DNA from 2 places in the Pseudoduganella sp. R-34 genome. Region 2 is predicted to be linked to the other one. Evidence: riboswitches for the same ligand, from Rfam matches in the RefSeq annotation. Region 2 holds a riboswitch; the other holds the start of a gene.

Region 1 (8,404 bases), 1.7 Mb from region 2:
CGCCGATGATAGTGCTGCAACCAGTGTGAAAGTAGGTTATCGTCAGGCTCTTATTAGAAGAGGCCCGCTAAGCATAAGCTAGCGGGCCTTTTTGCTTTTCCGAGCAGGAGAATCAGCTACATCGCCTTGAACAAGTGTACGAACGCACGGCTGACCGGCAGTTCCTTCGCTTGCCCTTTCATGCGTACGAACAGGCGGCTGGCCTCGTCGCGCCGGGTGCCTTCCACGAAAGCCAGGTTAATCAGGGTGGAGCGGTGGACTTGCCAGAACTGGTTCGGATCGAGCTGTGATGCGAGGTCGGTGATGGTGGTACGGATCAGGTGCTCGCCGGCGGCGGTGGTGACCACCGTGTACTTGTCGTCGGCATGGAAGAACATGATGTCGTCGACCGCCACCTGCGATGTCAGTTCGCCGCGCGCCGCGCGGATGTAGCGCAGGCGCGGTTGCTGGGGCGGCGCCATCAGGCGTGCCAGAGCATCGGCCAGGCGCGCGTCGGGTTGCACGGAGGCGCGCGCCGCCTTGATCCGCTCCAGCGTACGTGCCAGCCTTTCGTTCTTGAGCGGCTTGAGAACATAGTCCAGTGCCGCGTGATCAAACGCCTCGACCGCGTATTCATCATAAGCGGTCACGAACACCACGCGCGTTGGTCCTTCGATTCCCTGAGCCACCTCGAGCCCGTTCATGCCCGGCATCTGTATATCCAGGAACGCCAGGTCGGGCGCGAGCGCAGCGATACGTTCGGCAGCTTCAATGCCATTGCGCGCGACATGCACGATCTCGAGCTCGGGCCATAGCAATGCCAACTGGCTGCACAAGTACTGCGCCAGGTGCGCCTCGTCATCGGCGATCAAGGCGCGCCATGGCGATTGCGTATCCAGTTTAGAAGTCATGGCGGCATTGTAGCCACTCGTCGGCTCGATTGTCGATTCGTCGCTTAGCGCGTGGCGTCGCGTGCGGGTTCTGGAATCCTTCTTTCATCTCAACCAACGAAGAAGGAATGCAATGCCAAAAAATATCGTCCTGATGTCCGCCTTGCTTTGGGCAGTGCCCGCTTTCGCGACCGACAAGGTCATGCCGATCGAACCGCCGATGGTCACCATCAAGGCCGGCGAGTTCATGATGGGAAGCGATCGCAAGGCCAACTCGCAGCCGGTGCATGCGGTGGCCATCAAGTCGTTCAGGTTGGGGAAGTATGAAGTCACTGCCGCTGAATTCCAGCGTTTTGTCGAGGCCACCAATTACCGCACCCCGCGCATGTGCACACAAATGGCGTCGAGGAGTTGGTTTCTCAGCATTCCGGGAGAATATCCTGTGGCCACCACGCTGCAGTCGATGAGCAAGTTCGAACCGGCAACCTGCATTGGCTGGAACGGCGCCGACGCCTATGTCAAATGGCTGGCCAAGGAAACCGGCAAGAAGTATCGCTTGCCGACCGAGGCTGAATGGGAATACGCGCATCGCGCTGGCAGCACCCAGCGCTACTTCTTTGGCAACGACGAAGCCCAGGCGTGCCGCTATGGCAATCTAGGCGACCGCTCGGCCGAGGCTGCGATCCGGCGCGACTTCGGGCTGGAGTCAATGAACCACGTCGGCGTCATTCCGTGCGACGACAAAGCCGAGTACGCCAGTATCGTCGGCATGTACGAACCGAATGCCTTCGGGCTGTACGATACGCTTGGAAATGTCGCCGAATTCCTGCAAGACTGCGAACACGATGATTATAACGGTGCGCCGAAGGATGGCAGTGCCTGGGTGAGCGGAGCCTGCAAGGCGCGCGGACTGCGCGGCGGCACTTGGCACTGGCGCGGTTTCCACGCCTCGATGCGCGGCTTCACGGCGCCTGATTTCATCGGTGGCTTAGAGGGCTTCCGCATCGCCGAAGACTTGGGAGGGGGGCAGGCTTCTAGCGATAAGCCAAGCGCATTCGAAGTGGAGCTGGCGCAGGCACAGCGCATCGAGCGCGAACGGCGCAGCGCTCTTGCGGAAATCAAGCCGCCCAGGAACTGAGCCGTTACACTGTCGCCCCATGACGATCATACAAACCCTGAAATATACGCTGCGCACCTTCCTGGTCCTGAAGAAGGAGCGCGTCGATCCGTGGTGGGCGCGGTTGCTGGTGGGGAGCGTCCTGGGGCTCAGCGTTGCAATGGCATTGATGGGGCTGTCGGTCTTCTTGATGGGCAGCGATGCCCAGGGCTGGATGGCCTCGTCGTTACGCACCAATCTGCTGCTCGGACTGTGCGCGGCATGCACAATGATGTTCATGCTGCGCGGCTTCGAACTGTTGCTGCCAGGCGCGAAGCTCGATGCGCTGTCGGCCCGGCCGGACTGGCGCGCGGCAGCAGTCGTGAGTGTGCTATTGATCGCAGGCATGGCCGTGGGCGTGCGCCTGGGCTATATGCTATTGGGGTATCCGTACAATCTCAACCTTTGGAAGAAGCTGTCTGCTGTCCCCATGGTCCAGCTCAAGTTCTTGATCTTTGCGCTTTTCATTGTGGCAGCGAACTGGATCTGGTGGCTGCTGCGGGCGAAGGAGAATGCGTTGGCACAGCAGGCGGCCGAATCGCAATTGCGCATGTTGCAGGCGCAGATCGAGCCGCACTTCCTGTTCAATACCCTGGCCAATGTACAAAGCCTGATTGCCATCGATGCGCCGCGCGCGCAGTTGATGCTTGAATCGTTTACCGACTATCTGCGCGCCAGCCTCGGCCAGATGCGGGCGAGCGACAGCACGCTGGACGTCGAGCTGGAGACTGCACACAATTATCTGCAATTGATGCAGATCCGGATGGGAGACCGGTTGCGCTTTTCGATCGACGTGAGCGAACAAGCGCGCAAGGCGGTGCTGCCGCCGCTGCTGCTGCAGCCGTTGGTTGAGAACGCCGTGCACCACGGGCTCGAGCCGAAGCTGGAGGGTGGCACGGTGCGCCTGTTTGCCGACGTCAAGGACGGGCAACTGAATATTCGAATCGACGACGATGGGCTTGGATTACATCATGCGCGGCGTCCGGTGCGACTGGGCAGCGGCGTCGCCCTGGCGAATATCCGGGCACGGTTGCACACCCGCTACGGCGCACAAGCCTCGCTGGAGTTGGCCGCGCTGGAAGAGGGAACACGGTCATCGCTTACCTTGCCTTACTCCGGCAGCCAGGCGTTTAAACAAGCTAGCGCTGAAACCGCTGTGAAAGCGGGCTATCGTCAGGCACTTATTGGAAAATCCCGCTAGCCATGTGCCAGCGGGACTTTGTTGTGGAAAAGCATCAAAGTTTTCATTTATATTATGTTGCTTAATGGAAAATTCATATAATTTTCATTTTCCACCTAGCAGAAACATAATATGGCGTTGAAGTTCCGGTACGTAGCACTCCTGGCTTGTCTGCACTTCCCCGTGCATTTTGCACATGCGCAGGCATTTTCCCGCACCCCTAATGAAGAGTACGCAAAAGGCAATTACGCGCGCGCTTTCCGAGGGTTCTTTGAGCAAGCCACACGCAGCAATGACCCGAACGTACAGTTCAACCTGGGCATGATGTACGAGCGCGGACAGGGTACCGACCAGAACGATGTCGAGGCCGTGAAATGGTACTCGCGTGCTGTGGACCAGGGCAGCGTACCTGCGATGCGCCAACTGGCTGGCCTGATGGCCGCTGGCCGCGGCATCAAGCAGGACGGCGCCGGTGCACTGGCCTTGCTGCGCAAGGCGATCGAACAGAATGATGTTGCAGCGATCGAGCAGGTGGCAGGCATGTATTTCGAAGGCCGGGGAGTTCCCGCCGACCAGGCGCAGGCAAAGCAGTGGTACCAGAAGGCCGCCGCCGCCGGCAGCAAGAGTGCACAGGAGGCGCTGGACCTGATCGCAGCAATGGAGCGCCAGGCGGCCGGTCCTCTTGCGCCAATCCGCAAGCGCGCCGTGACTGGAGATGCCAACGCCCAGTACGACCTTGCAGTGGCCTATCACACCGGTAACACGGTGCCGAAGGACCCTGCCCAGGCGCTGGAGTGGTACCTGAAAGCTGCCGCGCAGGGACATGCGATGGCGCAGTTCTACGCGGGGCTGCTGTATTCCAACGGCGACGGCGTTGCGCAGGACCTGGCGCAGGCCCGCGCATGGTTCAGCAAAGCTGCTGCACAGGACAACAAGGATGCCGCCACCAACCTCGCCGTCATGCTCGACCTGGGCAAGGGCGGCCCGGTCGACCTGGCGCAGGCCGCGGTGGTCTACCAGCAGGCGGCAAAGCTGGGTAGCGCGCAAGCGCAAGTCAGGCTGGCTGGCATGTACTGGATGGGGCAAGGCGTGAAGAAGGACTACACCCAGGCCGCAAGCTACTATCGCCAGGCGGCGGAGCAGGGAGAAATCACTGCTATCCGCAAGCTGGTCTACCTGCTCGAGAATGGCGTCGGTACCGCCCGCAACGTCGACGAGTCGAAGAAATGGGCCGCCAAGCTGGAACAACTGGGCGGCAGCAACTGACATGAAAAAGCCCGCCAGGCGTTTGCCGGCGGGCTTTTTTGTTTAAGGGCTGACGTTCATGCGTTGCGTGTGCGTCCAATTGTGGTCATAGGCGCTGACGGCCGATGCAAAGGTGCGGTAGGTCTGTCCTTCGCCTGGCCACGGGTTCATGATGTAGATGTAGTTGGTTCCGTTGTAGGTTTCGTAACCGCGTCCCACCATGATATGCCCCCCGCCATTGGTCCAGCCGTAGCGGATCACGAAGGGGCGGTTGCCATTGATCTCATTCACCACCGAATTCCACGACAGGTAGTTGTTGATCGCCGTGTTTGGCACGCCCCAGTTGTACAGGATGTTCTGGACGCTGCCGGACGTGCCGTACATATTGTTCGGCCGGTTGGCGTAGCTGTTCCAGTTGAAGGTGCTGTTGCCGCAGGCGTAGTTGATGCCGTAAGCCCAGTTCACGATCTGGCATTGGCTGGGAGTACGGCTGTAGTAGTTCAGGACCGCTTTGCTGGAGCCTGCCCAGCACCACTGGCTGTGTTCCTGCGTCACCAGCGGGACGTTCAAGGTACGCCATTGCGCGAAGGCTGAGGGCAGGGCAAGCACCAGCGCTGCACCGGCCACGATTTTTGCGATTTTCATAGTCGGTCCTCCTTAGCGAAATGCTTCAATGTTGGCTTTGACGGCGGCGCGCAATGGCTCCAGCAATTCCGTGCCGTCGACCAGCTGGTTGCCGTTCTTCTGAAGCAGCAGCGATTCGCGAGCCGAGTGCAGCGGCGCGAACTTGGCGTGGTCCACTTCCAGCAGGTCGGCGCGGGCCTGGTAGATGCGGATGAAGCGCAGGTTGGAACGCGCGCTGTTGCCGTGAACCGCCATCGCAGCATCCACGTCTTTTGCGAGGATGGAGGCGCCATAGGCGACGGTTTCATAACGGCCGTTCACACGCTGGACAGTCGCCAGTCCGATGGGCTTCCCGTGCAGGGAAATGACGAAGCGCCATTCGCCGGTAGGCTTGGCTAGGGATGCCAGGTCGCCGCGCGCCAGCAGGTCTTTCGGGTCGACGGTGTAGACCTCGAAACCGTGGCCGACCGTGGCTTGCTTCAAGTCGCCCACGTCCGTGATATCGAGCGGGAAGTCGACCGGTGCGCTGCCGGGGCGAATCGCCTGCTGGTGCTCGGCGAATTGTACGAGTCCGCGTTTGGCGGCCTGCAATGCCGCGCCGTTGTCTGCTTTTGCCAGGAACGGGGCGGCCAACATCGCTGCGCAGGCAATGCGCAGCCAGAGTCGATGCGTATGCATGTGACTACTCCTCTGAAGGTTGATCAGATGTTCTTGAGGTGCGAGGTGATTGCCCCCTCTGTGCTGGACCTGAGAGTTTCACAGGCGTTGGCGGCCTGCTTGCTCCTTCGGTGCGCCGGCGCTTACCCTTGCCGGCGGCTCTTCAGAGTTGTGAAAACACGCGACCGGTCCTTTGGCCTGAGAGATTCCGGGGGCGGCTTGCTCCTTCGGCGTTGTCCATGGGTGGGACAAACTCTCCCGATCGCGCGACCGGAATGCTCCGGCAGCGAAATCAGGATATCCCAGGGATTTATTCGATTTCAATCGTTTTCCGATACACGTTGCGTTTTCGCCAAGAAGGACTTTCCTGTTATTCTATTGACACTCGCCTGGGAAATTGGTAACGTTTCCAAAAATAAGCGGCACACAGAGGAGACGGGATGTTTAAGCAGTTATTTGCTTGTGCAATGGCGTTCGGCGCCACCTCCGCGCAGGCTGCCGGGCCAAGCGCAGAAGTGATCCATTGGTGGACGTCAGTCGGTGAATCCGCTGCCGTCAAGCAGCTCGCAAGTGCCTATCGTGCCGCCGGCGGCACATGGATCGATACGGCGATTGCCGGTGGCGAGCAGGCTCGCGCGGTGACCCTCAATCGCATGGTTGGAGGCAAGGCGCCTGCTGCAGCGCAGTTCAATATTTCCAAGCAGTTCCTCGATATAGTGGACCAGGACATGCTGGTGCAACTGGATGATGTCGCACGCCAGGAGCGCTGGGAATCCACGCTGCCGGAACCGATCGTCAACACCATCCGCATCGATGGCCATTACTACGCGATGCCGATGAACATCCACATGCAGACCTGGATCTGGTATTCCAGGGCCGCCTTCAAAAAGGCCGGCATCGCAAAAGAACCTGCAACCGTCGACGAACTTTTTGCCGCGCTGGATAAACTGAAGGCCGCGGGCCTGGTGCCGCTGGCGCATGGCGGGCAGGCGTGGCAGGAGCACATTCTGTTCGCATCGCTGCTGGCAAACATGGGAGGGCGCCAGCTCTACCTGCAAGTGATGCGCGATCGCGACCAGCGTGCGATCAATTCCGAACCGGTGCGCAAAGTGCTGCTGGCCTTCAAGCGCCTGCAATCCTATGTCGATCCCGCGTCACCGGGCCGCAACTGGAATGACGCGACCGCAATGCTGGTTAGCGGCAAGGCGGGCATGCAGATCATGGGGGATTGGGCCAAGGGCGAATTCAGCAATGCAAAAATGGCGCCCGGCGTCGATTACGGCTGCATCGCGGGCCTTGGCGCGAATTCGCCGTACCTGATCCAGGGCGACGCTTTCGTCTTTCCTCGTTCGGAGCAGGCGGTAGTGCAGCAGGCACAGAAGCTGATGACCAAAGTGCTGCTGGCGCCTGCGACACAGGTGAGCTTCAACAAACTCAAAGGCTCGGTGCCTCCGCGTGTGGATGCCGATACCAGCCAGCTCGACGCCTGCGCCCGCGCGGGCGCCGCCATCATGCGCGACCGCAATCGACAGGTCGGGGCGCCCGAAATCTACCTGACTCCCGACCAGAACGGTGCAGTCCAGGACGCGCTGACCGCGTACTGGAACACATCGATGACGGTTGACAAGGCGCAGAAGGCGCTTGCTGCGGCGCTGAGGAACTGAGCGGTGCGTCGAGCCATGTCTTATGCGGCGCTGTTGCCGATGTTGCTGACGGTATGCGTGGGCTACCTCGGCTCCTTCGCCTGGACGTTCTACGTATCCCTCACCAGTTCGCGCAGCATCGCGACCAGCAAGCTGGTTGGCATGGCGCAGTATGAGCGCCTGTTCGACAATGAGCGCTGGCTGCTGTCGCTGCACAACCTGGCGTTGTTTGGCGTGCTGTTCGTGCTGGCCTGCATGGTGATCGGCTTTCTGCTGGCTGCCGCGATCGATCGGCAGGTTGCCGGCGAGGGTGCACTGCGCACCCTGTTCCTGTACCCGTATGCGATGTCATTTGTCGCGACGGGGCTGGTGTGGCAGTGGATCCTGACGCCCGGCGGCATGCCGGGCGTTGAGATTGACTGGCTGGTGGACCAGGACATGGTGCTCTATACGGTGGTGCTGGCGTCGGTGTGGCAGGCATCGGGTTTCGTCATGGCGCTGATGCTGGCCGGCCTGCGCGGCGTTGATCCGGAAATATGGAAGGCTGCGCGACTGGACGGCATTCCGGCCTGGCGCGTCTATGTTTCTATCATTCTGCCGATGCTGGCGCCAACCCTGGCGACCGTTTTCATCCTGCTGGCGACCATGGTGGTGAAGCTATACGACGCCGTCGTGTCGATGACGCAGGGCGGACCGGGTACGGCAAGCGAAGTGCCGGCGAAATTCATCATGGATCACCTGTTCCTGCGCGCGAATATCGGCCTGGCCTCGGCCGGCGCTGTGGTGTTGCTCCTGACGGTGCTGGCCCTGCTGGCGCCATGGGCTTATGCCCGCAGCAGGAGAGGCAGGGCATGAAGACGGCGCGTATCGGGCTTTACGCCTTCCTGGCCAGCGCGGCGCTGTTCTTCCTGCTGCCGCTGTACGTGATGCTGGCGACTTCGCTGAAATCGATGGATGAGATCCGGCTGGGGAATATTTTCGCCTTGCCGCAGGTGCCCACGCTGGACGCCTGGCGGGCTGCCTGGAGCGA
Region 2 (8,404 bases):
GCAGGGCCAGGCGGTAAGCCTTGTTGCCGTTCTGGTCGATGGTCACGCCAACCAGGCGGCCTGGCATGGAGCGCTTGTATTCGTCGCGGGTGGCCATATAGCCGGCGTGCGGGCCGCCGAAGCCCAGCGGCACGCCGAAGCGCTGCGAGTTGCCGACCACAACGTCGGCGCCCCATTCGCCCGGAGGGGTCAGCATGGTCAGGGCCAGCAGGTCGGCGGCAACGATCACCATGGCACCGGAAGCTTTGACCGTTTCGACGGCAGCGCGGTAGTCGCGCACAACGCCGTTCACGCCCGGGTATTGCAGCAGCACGCCGAAAGCATCGGTCACGCCGGCCAGCTCGGACGGGTCGAAGGTCTTGACGGTGATGCCCAGCGGCTCGGCGCGGGTCTGCACTACTTCCAGGGTCTGCGGCAGCACGTCGTTGGCGACGTAGAAGGTGTTCGACTTGGACTTGCCGACGCGCTGGATCAGGGTCATGGCTTCGGCAGCGGCGGTGCCTTCGTCCAGCATGGACGAGTTGGCGATGGCCATGCCGGTCAGGTCGATCAGCACCTGCTGGAAGTTCAGGATCGCTTCCAGGCGGCCCTGGGAGATCTCCGGCTGGTACGGGGTGTAAGCGGTGTACCAGGCTGGGTTTTCGAAGATGTTACGCAGGATAACGCCCGGGGTGTGGGCGTTGTAGTAACCTTGGCCGATCAGGGATTTCAGCACCTTGTTCTTGGAAGCGATGCCTTTCAGCTTGGCCAGTGCTTCGTTCTCCGGCAGCGGCTGGAAGAACTGGCCCAGCGGCAGGTCATTCTTGTTGCGGATGCCCGGCGGGACGATGGCATCGATCAGGGCGGCGCGGGTTGCGTAGCCGAGCACGTCCAGCATTTGCTGCTGTTCTGCGGCTTCCGGGCCGATGTGGCGGGCGATGAAGGCATCGCGGGCTTCAAGTTGGGTCAGGCTGGTGCGGGTCATGGTGGGAAATCTCTTGGCCAGAATGTGAAAAGGCCCGCACGCAGCGGGCCCGGTAATGCGGTAATTAGTGCGCTACGTTGCCGTAAGCAGCGGCGTCCAGCAGGCCGTTGATGGCGTTGGCGTCGCTTGGCTTGATCTTGAACAGCCAGTTCGCATAGGCGTCGGCGTTGATCGATTCAGGCGCGCCGACTACGGCGTCGTTCACGGCAACCACTTCGCCCGAGACCGGCGCGTAGATGTCGGAAGCGGCTTTCACCGATTCCACCACGGCAGCGTCGTCGCCGGCGGTGAACGATGCGCCGACTTTTGGCAGCTCGACGAACACGATGTCGCCCAGGGCGTCTTGCGCGAATTCGGTGATGCCGACGGTCACGGTGCCGTCCGTTTCAGCGCGTACCCACTCGTGGGACTCGGTGTACTTCAGGTCTGCTGGAATGTTGCTCATGTTGGCTCCAAGGCTAAGGTTATTGTTTGGTTTTGCGGGTCTGGCTTAAGCAACCAGGATTTTACCGTTACGGACGAAAGGCAGCTTCACGACGGTGGCGGCCAGCTTCTTGTCGCGGATTTCCACGTGCACGGTGTCGCCCACGTTCACGCCCATCGGCACGCGCGCCAGCGCGATGGCCTGCTGCATGGTAGGGGAGAAGGTGCCGGAGGTGATTTCGCCAGTGTCGCCGTTGGGGGCGATGACTTTCTGGTGGGCGCGCAGCACGCCGCCTTTTTCGCGCAGGATCAGGCCGACGAACTGGGCGTTCTGGCCTTTCGCTTGCAGGGCCGCCTTGCCGATGAAGTCGCGCTCGGAGACCAGGTCGATGGTCCATGCCAGGCCGGCGTCCAGCGGGTTCACGGTTTCGTCCATGTCCTGGCCGTACAGGTTCATGCCGGCTTCCAGGCGCAGGGTGTCGCGCGCGCCCAGGCCGGCCGGCTTGACGCCTGCCGCGTTCAGTGCATTCCACAGGTTTTCAGCTTGTTCCGCGGCGACACCGATTTCGAAGCCATCTTCACCGGTGTAGCCGGTGCGGGCCACCATGGCTTCGCCAAAGGCGGTGCCTGGCACCAGCGCCACGTTGAATGGCTTCATTTCAGCGGTGGCTTCCTTGGCTTGCGGGATCACTTCCCACACTTTTGCGCGGGCGTTCGGGCCTTGCACGGCGATCAGGGCCATGGCGTTGGCGCCGTCGCGGCGTTGGGTGATGGTCAGGCCGGCATTGGTGGCTTCGTTCTGCTTGTTCATCCACGCGATGTCTTTTTCCGCGGTACCGGCGTTGACCACCAGGCGGAACCACTCTTCGTTGATGAAGTAGATGATCAGGTCGTCGATGACGGTGCCTTCCGGGGTCAGCATGCAGGAGTACAGGGCCTTGCCCGATACCTGCAGCTTGTCGACGTTGTTGGCGACCAGGCCGCGCAGGAAGGAACGCACGTTGGCGCCCTTGATGTCAACCACGCACATATGGGCCACGTCGAACATGCCGACGTCGGTGCGCACGGCATGGTGCTCTTCGATCTGGGAGCCGTAGTTGACCGGCATGTCCCAGCCGCCGAAGTCGACCATGCGGGCGCCGAGGGCACGATGAGCGTTGTTGAGTGGGGTTGCTTTGAGCGTCATTGATACCTCGGGGCAGAGAATAGGGGTTAATAAACGTAAACATGAATACGCCTACCCCTCTGTCCTTGGTACCTGAGAGATAACGGGAAGGTAATCCCGCACGCCCCTTCGGTGGGCCCTGCGCCATGGCGGACCGCTCTCCAGAGTTTTAGCCCATGGGGCCCTTGTTCGGTCCTTTTGCCTGAGAGTTTCTGGGTAATGCCCCTTCGGCGCCAGCGGCAGCTGGTCTCTCCCGATCAAGACTTGCGACTATATGACAGGAGGGCAATAAAGTCAATCTTGCGGCCCCGGGGAACTTGCCGCTGGGCCGTTGGTCCAATGGTCATGAAAACGCCAAACGACGACTATGACAATCCCTGGAAAGCCGCGGTTGAACGCTATTACAGGGAATTTCTTGCCATCTTCTGCCCCTGGCTGGAGGCGGCAATCGATTGGGCCGTGAACCCGCAGTTTCACGACCAGGAATTGGGCAAAGTAAGCCGTGACGCAAGGCCAGGGCTGGCGCCCGAATTCCTTCGTTTGTGAGGCTTGGGGAACGCGTCAGTCGATTGAATTTACAACAATCAAATTGCTCGACTTCGATCCGCCGCCGAAAGAATGTACTTGCCTGAGCCGCAGAAAGCTCGCTATGAGGCGGCGTTAGGTGAGCTGGAAAGGCGGTTGAATATGCCGTACGTTAATTCCATGGTGAGGGACGCTGTCGAGCGTGGTGAGGCGCAAGGACGGGTGCGAGGACTGGAGCAAGGTTTGGAGCAAGGTTTGGAGCAAGGGCAATTGATGGGGCGACGGCAAATGTTGCTGGAGTTGCTGGAGCAGCGCTTCGGGCTACTGTCGAGCCCTTTGCGGGAGCGGATCAAGGCGGTAGTTGAGCCCGAGTTGTCACGCTGCTCGGCGAAGCTGCTGGTGGCGCGATGCCTGGAGGATGTGCTGGCTAATGACTGAGGAGGGCACGCCTGGATGGCGGTCTGCGCTAGAATGACCGGACATCCATTTACAGAGTGGAGCGACCATGAGCGAAGAAAAGCAAAAACGCGATACCGAGGCCTGGTTCACCCTGTCCGGCGACGTGAACAGCGATATGGTGCACCGCATGTTCGATGCGGTGGCGGACATGACAGAGGATGGGATCGAAACCGCCCACATCCTGATCCAGTCCAACGGCGGCTACGTGAGCGACGGCTTGTGCCTGCACAATTACCTGCGCAACTTGCCGATCAAGATCGTCACGTATAACGGCGGAGCGGTGGCTTCCATTGCCGTCATCCTGTTCCTGTCCGGCGACGAACGCTTTGCCAGCGAAACCGCGCGTTTCATGGTGCACAAGTCGCATGCAAGTGCGCCGCACGGAGCGCGGCCAGATGCGCTGCGCATCATTGTGGAAGGCTTGCAGGCGGACGACGCCCGCACCGAATCGATCTTGCGCAAACATGTCCGTCTGACCGACGAACATTGGAATATCCACGCCTATTCAGACCTGCACCTGACTGCCCAGGAAGCTGCCAAGGTCGGTCTCGTCAACGACGTGGCCGACTTCAAGCCGCCCAAGGGCAAGCGCGTAACGAACATCTGAAGCGCAATATCTGAAACGACAGGGCCTGGAAGCGAACTCCCAGGCCCCCTATGCCGCGCCCGTCATCTAGCGATTGCCGCTACGGCTGGCAGGTGTCTTCTTGTCCGTCTTGCTCTGACGGCCGGTATCGGACTGCTGGCTGGCCGGCTGGGCTCCCGAACGGGAACCCTGGTCGGCGCTTTGGCGTGTGCCCGAGCTCGAACTCTGCTTGCTGGATTTTTGCCTGGATTTCATGACAGTTCCTTTCTGAAGGATCGGAACTTCATCATGCTTTCTGCAATAGTAAAGGTGAATCGGAATACAACTGACCGGCGTGTAGGACATGACCTTGCACCATTGTGGTGCAAACCCAACCGTTTGACCACATCGCCGAAAATATTTGCAGATTCTTTTGATTTGCCTATTGCCATGTGGAAAGAATCTGCGACAATGTGAATAACCACCAAAGTCAGGCCAGACCATGCTTCCAGAAAACCACACATCTTCGGCGCCCCAAAAAGCGGTCACGCCGCGGCATGCCTTGTTGGAAAACCTGATTAGCCTGGTCAATAAGCACATCAGTGATCAGTTCAATGAGTTGTCCACCCAATGGGCGGGCAGCTTGGTGGACGCGGGCGAGGCAGTCGACGTCAAGACACTGCAAGCGCGCTTGCGCGCCGGCAACCGGCTGCGCACCGATCACTACGCCTTCCTCGGCATCTTCGCCAGGCAACTGGAAAACGACCTGCGGCTGGAAATCGCGCAACTGGCGCCAGGGCAGAAGGCGCCGGTGCGCAAGGTGGCTGAGTCCCTGTCCCTGGTGTCCATGGAGGAAATGGATACCAAGGTGACCTTGGGCAGCTTCAGCAAGCCGTTTGAAGCCAAGTATTCCGATGGCCTCGCCACCCTGAATGTGCGCCTGGCCTTCCTGTTGGACCGCGATATCCTGCGCATTAACCAGAACCCCTTCCGGCCGGAAGTCTTCCTCGGCGCCTTCCAGCAGGCGTGGATCGATTTCATCAAGGATGAGGAGGCGAATGAGCTGATGAAGCCATTCCTGCGTCCGGAAGAGTTCTTCGATTTTGGCGCCATGCTGCAGGAGCTGAGTTCAGCGCTCGAGCGCAAGGGCGTGGGGCCGGGCTCGGTCGAAAAACACAAGTCACGCCGCGCTGATTCGCACGATGCGTCGCAAGCGTCATCTCGCAAGAAAAACCAGCAGGCCGCGCTGGCGGAGCAATTGCGCCAATTCTTCTCTGGTGCGGGCGATGCGCCGGGCGGCAAGGCAGCGCCGACCGGATTTGACCAACTGGGCGACCTCGACCTGTCACTGCCTACTCTGAGCGTGACGCCGGGGCTGTATGGTACGCCTGCGCATACAGCGGAGGCGCTGGCAGCTGCCGCGCCGGCAAGTGCCGGGACAGCAGCGCCAATGGCAGCGCCGGGGCAGCCAATGCCTGCGCCAGGCTATGTGGCCGGCGCGGCGCCTGGCATGGCAATGCCTGGTGGCGTTGGCATGGCGCCGGGCGTTGCAACTGGTGCCGCGCCAATGATGGCCGGCGTCCCTGGCGTGCCGGCCGTGGGCGGCATGATGATTCCTGCCGGCGGTGTTGTACCCGGTGGTGGCCTGCCGGGCATGCCGCTGGCGAGCGGCCCAGCAGTTGCAGGTGCGGGAGCGGCCGTCCCGGGCGGAATGCTGGGCGGCGTCGCCGTGCCGGGCGTGCCGGGTGGCGTGGCAGTGCCTGCGGGAGGCTGGGTTCAGGGGCCGGCCCAGGGCTTCCACGGCGGGGCCAATAACGAAGCGGCCCAGCGCGCATCGCTGGTCAGCGCCAAAGAGCCGCTGATGAATTTCCTGGCGCAGTTGCAGCGCGGCGTGCCGCAGGGCGCCGTGTTTGCCAGCGCCGATAGCAGTGCGATGCCGGCGCCGGGCATGCCGGCGGGCCTGGCTCCAGGATTCGCTATGGGGCCCGTGCAGGCCGGCGGCGGCGCGATGCCGGCCCCCGGCTTTGTTACTGGTGGCGGCTCGATGAGCAATGTGTTCTTGCTGCCGCAGATTAAAGAGCAGGCGCCTGCCGGCAGCCTGACTCGCGCCGACGAAGGCACGATCGACCTGCTGTCGGCAGTGTTCGAGACGGTGTTCCGCGACGAAAGCATTTCGCCCGAGATTCGCAACCTGATCCGCTTCCTGCAGATCCCGGTGCTGAAGGCCGCGCTGGTTGACAAGAATTTCTTCTTCCAGGAAGCGCATCCTGCACGCCGCATGATCGACCTGCTGTCGCGCATGGGCTGGGAGAATCGCAAGGACCCGGACGATCCTCTCTACAAGGCCATGCAGCGCAGCGTGGAGAAGGTCAGCGAGGACCACGAGGAGGAAATGACCGTCTTCACCGAGGCGGTCAATGAACTGGAAGCCTCCATCAAGGCTGAGGAGGCGGCAGCTGCAGCCGCCATGGCGGAGCCGATCGCCAAGGCGCTGAAGCAGGAAAAGATGTCGGTGGCCGCCAAGTCGGCCAAGGATGCCGTGGCACTGCGCATCGGCACTGGCGAAGTGGTGGCGATCGTCGAGGCCTTCCTGGAGAACAAGTGGGTGTCCGTGTTGACCATTGCCTATAGCGTCGAAGGCGAAAAGCCGGGCGCGGTCAACAACGCTACCCAGACCATGGATGACCTGATCTGGAGCGTGCGTCCGAAGATCACCCAGGACGAGCGCAAGACCCTGATTGCCAAGCTGCCTACCTTGCTGTCCACCCTGAACAAATGGCTGGACGTGATCAAGTGGCAGGATGCGGATCGCCTGCAATTCTTCGCCGAACTGGCTGAGTGCCATGCCTCGATCGTTCGTGCGCCGATTGAAATGTCGCCCGAGCGCCAGGTTGAACTTGCAATGGAAGTGGCGAAGAAGGATGCCGAGCGCCGCATGCAGCTGCAGGCTGTAGCCGAAGTAAAAGCGGAAGAGGCGCCGCCTCCGGACGACGATGCGGCGATCGAGGTGGATAGCCTGACGCGCGGCATGTGGCTTGAATTCGACCAGGAAGATGGCAGCCAGCGCAAGGTCAAGCTGGCCTGGATCAGTCCACTCAAGACGCTTTACATCTTCTCCACCACGGGCCGCCAGGAGGCGTTCTCGATCACGGGCGAGGCGATGGCGGAGCAGTTCCGCAAGGGCACTGTGCGCCTGATCCGTACCGAAGGCGTGGTGGCTGCAGCGCTGTCGGTGGCAATGGGCGGTGTCGCCGCCGTCAACGACGATCACCACGATTTGCCGGCCAACGGCACTTCTGCCTAGGTTTTGCGCAGGGCGGCCAGCAGGCCGTCCGATGCGTCCTCGATGTAATCCAGCACCGTATCGAAGCCATTCGCGCCGCCGTAATAGGGATCGGGCACCACGTCCGAGCCGGAGCGTGAGGCGAACTCCATGAACAGCCTGACCTTGTGGCGATGTTGCGCGGGGCAGGCCCGCTGCAGCATCTCCAGGTTGTCGTGGTCCATGGCCAGCACGTAATCGAAGCGCTCGAAGTCCTCCGCGGCCACCTTGCGGGCGCGTTGTGCGCTCAGGTCATAGCCGCGGGCAGCGGCATGCCGGGTCGAGCGCGGGTCTGGCGGGTTGCCAATATGGTATGCGTGGGTGCCTGCTGAATCGATGTGCAAATCGAGCCCGGCAGCCTGGGCGCGGGTCCGGAATACACCCTCTGCGGTCGGGGAGCGACAAATGTTACCCATGCATACAAACAGGATGGCGGTTCTGGTCTTCATTTTGTTCTTGCTATACAGGGAAAATGGTATGATTAGCCACTTTTTTAACACGTCCCAGCGGGCGAAGTACAGATAAAACGTGCGTCTATCTTCCATTAAATTGTCGGGATTTAAGTCGTTCGTCGATCCCACCAATTTCCAGGTACCCGGGCAGTTGGTCGGCGTGGTTGGTCCTAACGGTTGCGGCAAGTCCAATATTATCGACGCGGTGCGCTGGGTCTTGGGTGAGTCGAAGGCTTCCGAGCTGCGCGGCGAATCGATGCAGGACGTGATTTTCAACGGTTCCACCCATCGCAAGCCGGCCGGCCGCGCTTCCGTCGAGCTGGTGTTCGACAACAACGAGGGCAAGGCGTCGGGCCAATGGGGGCAGTACGCCGAAATCGCGGTCAAGCGCACGCTGACGCGCGATGGCACGTCCACCTATTACATCAACGGCCAGCCGGTGCGCCGGCGCGATATTACCGATATCTTCCTCGGCACCGGCCTGGGGCCGCGCGCCTACGCGATCATCGGCCAGGGCATGATCTCGCGC

What was found. A riboswitch is a leader RNA that binds a small molecule or an ion and turns the genes downstream of it on or off. The one in region 2 is predicted to bind glycine.
Region 1: it holds a riboswitch for glycine, as region 2 does, so the genes downstream of both, ACN9MW_RS11010 (hypothetical protein) here and gcvT (glycine cleavage system aminomethyltransferase GcvT) in region 2, are expected to answer to the same signal.

The regions. Positions count from the first base shown of each region.
Region 1 is NZ_CP184572.1:2,394,746-2,403,149, forward strand. It holds rRNA gene rrf (5S ribosomal RNA) at 1-48, shown strand, start outside; gene ACN9MW_RS10985 (LytR/AlgR family response regulator transcription factor) at 117-890, opposite strand; gene ACN9MW_RS10990 (formylglycine-generating enzyme family protein) at 1,003-2,007, shown strand; gene ACN9MW_RS10995 (sensor histidine kinase) at 2,027-3,226, shown strand; gene ACN9MW_RS11000 (tetratricopeptide repeat protein) at 3,389-4,471, shown strand; gene ACN9MW_RS11005 (C39 family peptidase) at 4,514-5,095, opposite strand; gene ACN9MW_RS11010 (hypothetical protein) at 5,108-5,752, opposite strand; glycine riboswitch at 5,908-6,002, opposite strand; gene ACN9MW_RS11015 (ABC transporter substrate-binding protein) at 6,172-7,395, shown strand; gene ACN9MW_RS11020 (carbohydrate ABC transporter permease) at 7,411-8,229, shown strand; gene ACN9MW_RS11025 (carbohydrate ABC transporter permease) at 8,226-8,404, shown strand, end outside.
Region 2 is NZ_CP184572.1:4,071,925-4,080,328, reverse strand. It holds gene gcvP (aminomethyl-transferring glycine dehydrogenase) at 1-964, opposite strand, end outside; gene gcvH (glycine cleavage system protein GcvH) at 1,029-1,409, opposite strand; gene gcvT (glycine cleavage system aminomethyltransferase GcvT) at 1,455-2,573, opposite strand; glycine riboswitch at 2,623-2,727, opposite strand; glycine riboswitch at 2,733-2,818, opposite strand; gene ACN9MW_RS18590 (hypothetical protein) at 2,898-3,098, shown strand; gene ACN9MW_RS18585 (hypothetical protein) at 3,171-3,515, shown strand; gene ACN9MW_RS18580 (ATP-dependent Clp protease proteolytic subunit) at 3,583-4,143, shown strand; gene ACN9MW_RS18575 (hypothetical protein) at 4,210-4,377, opposite strand; gene ACN9MW_RS18570 (DUF1631 family protein) at 4,667-7,405, shown strand; gene ACN9MW_RS18565 (low molecular weight protein-tyrosine-phosphatase) at 7,402-7,872, opposite strand; gene smc (chromosome segregation protein SMC) at 7,952-8,404, shown strand, end outside.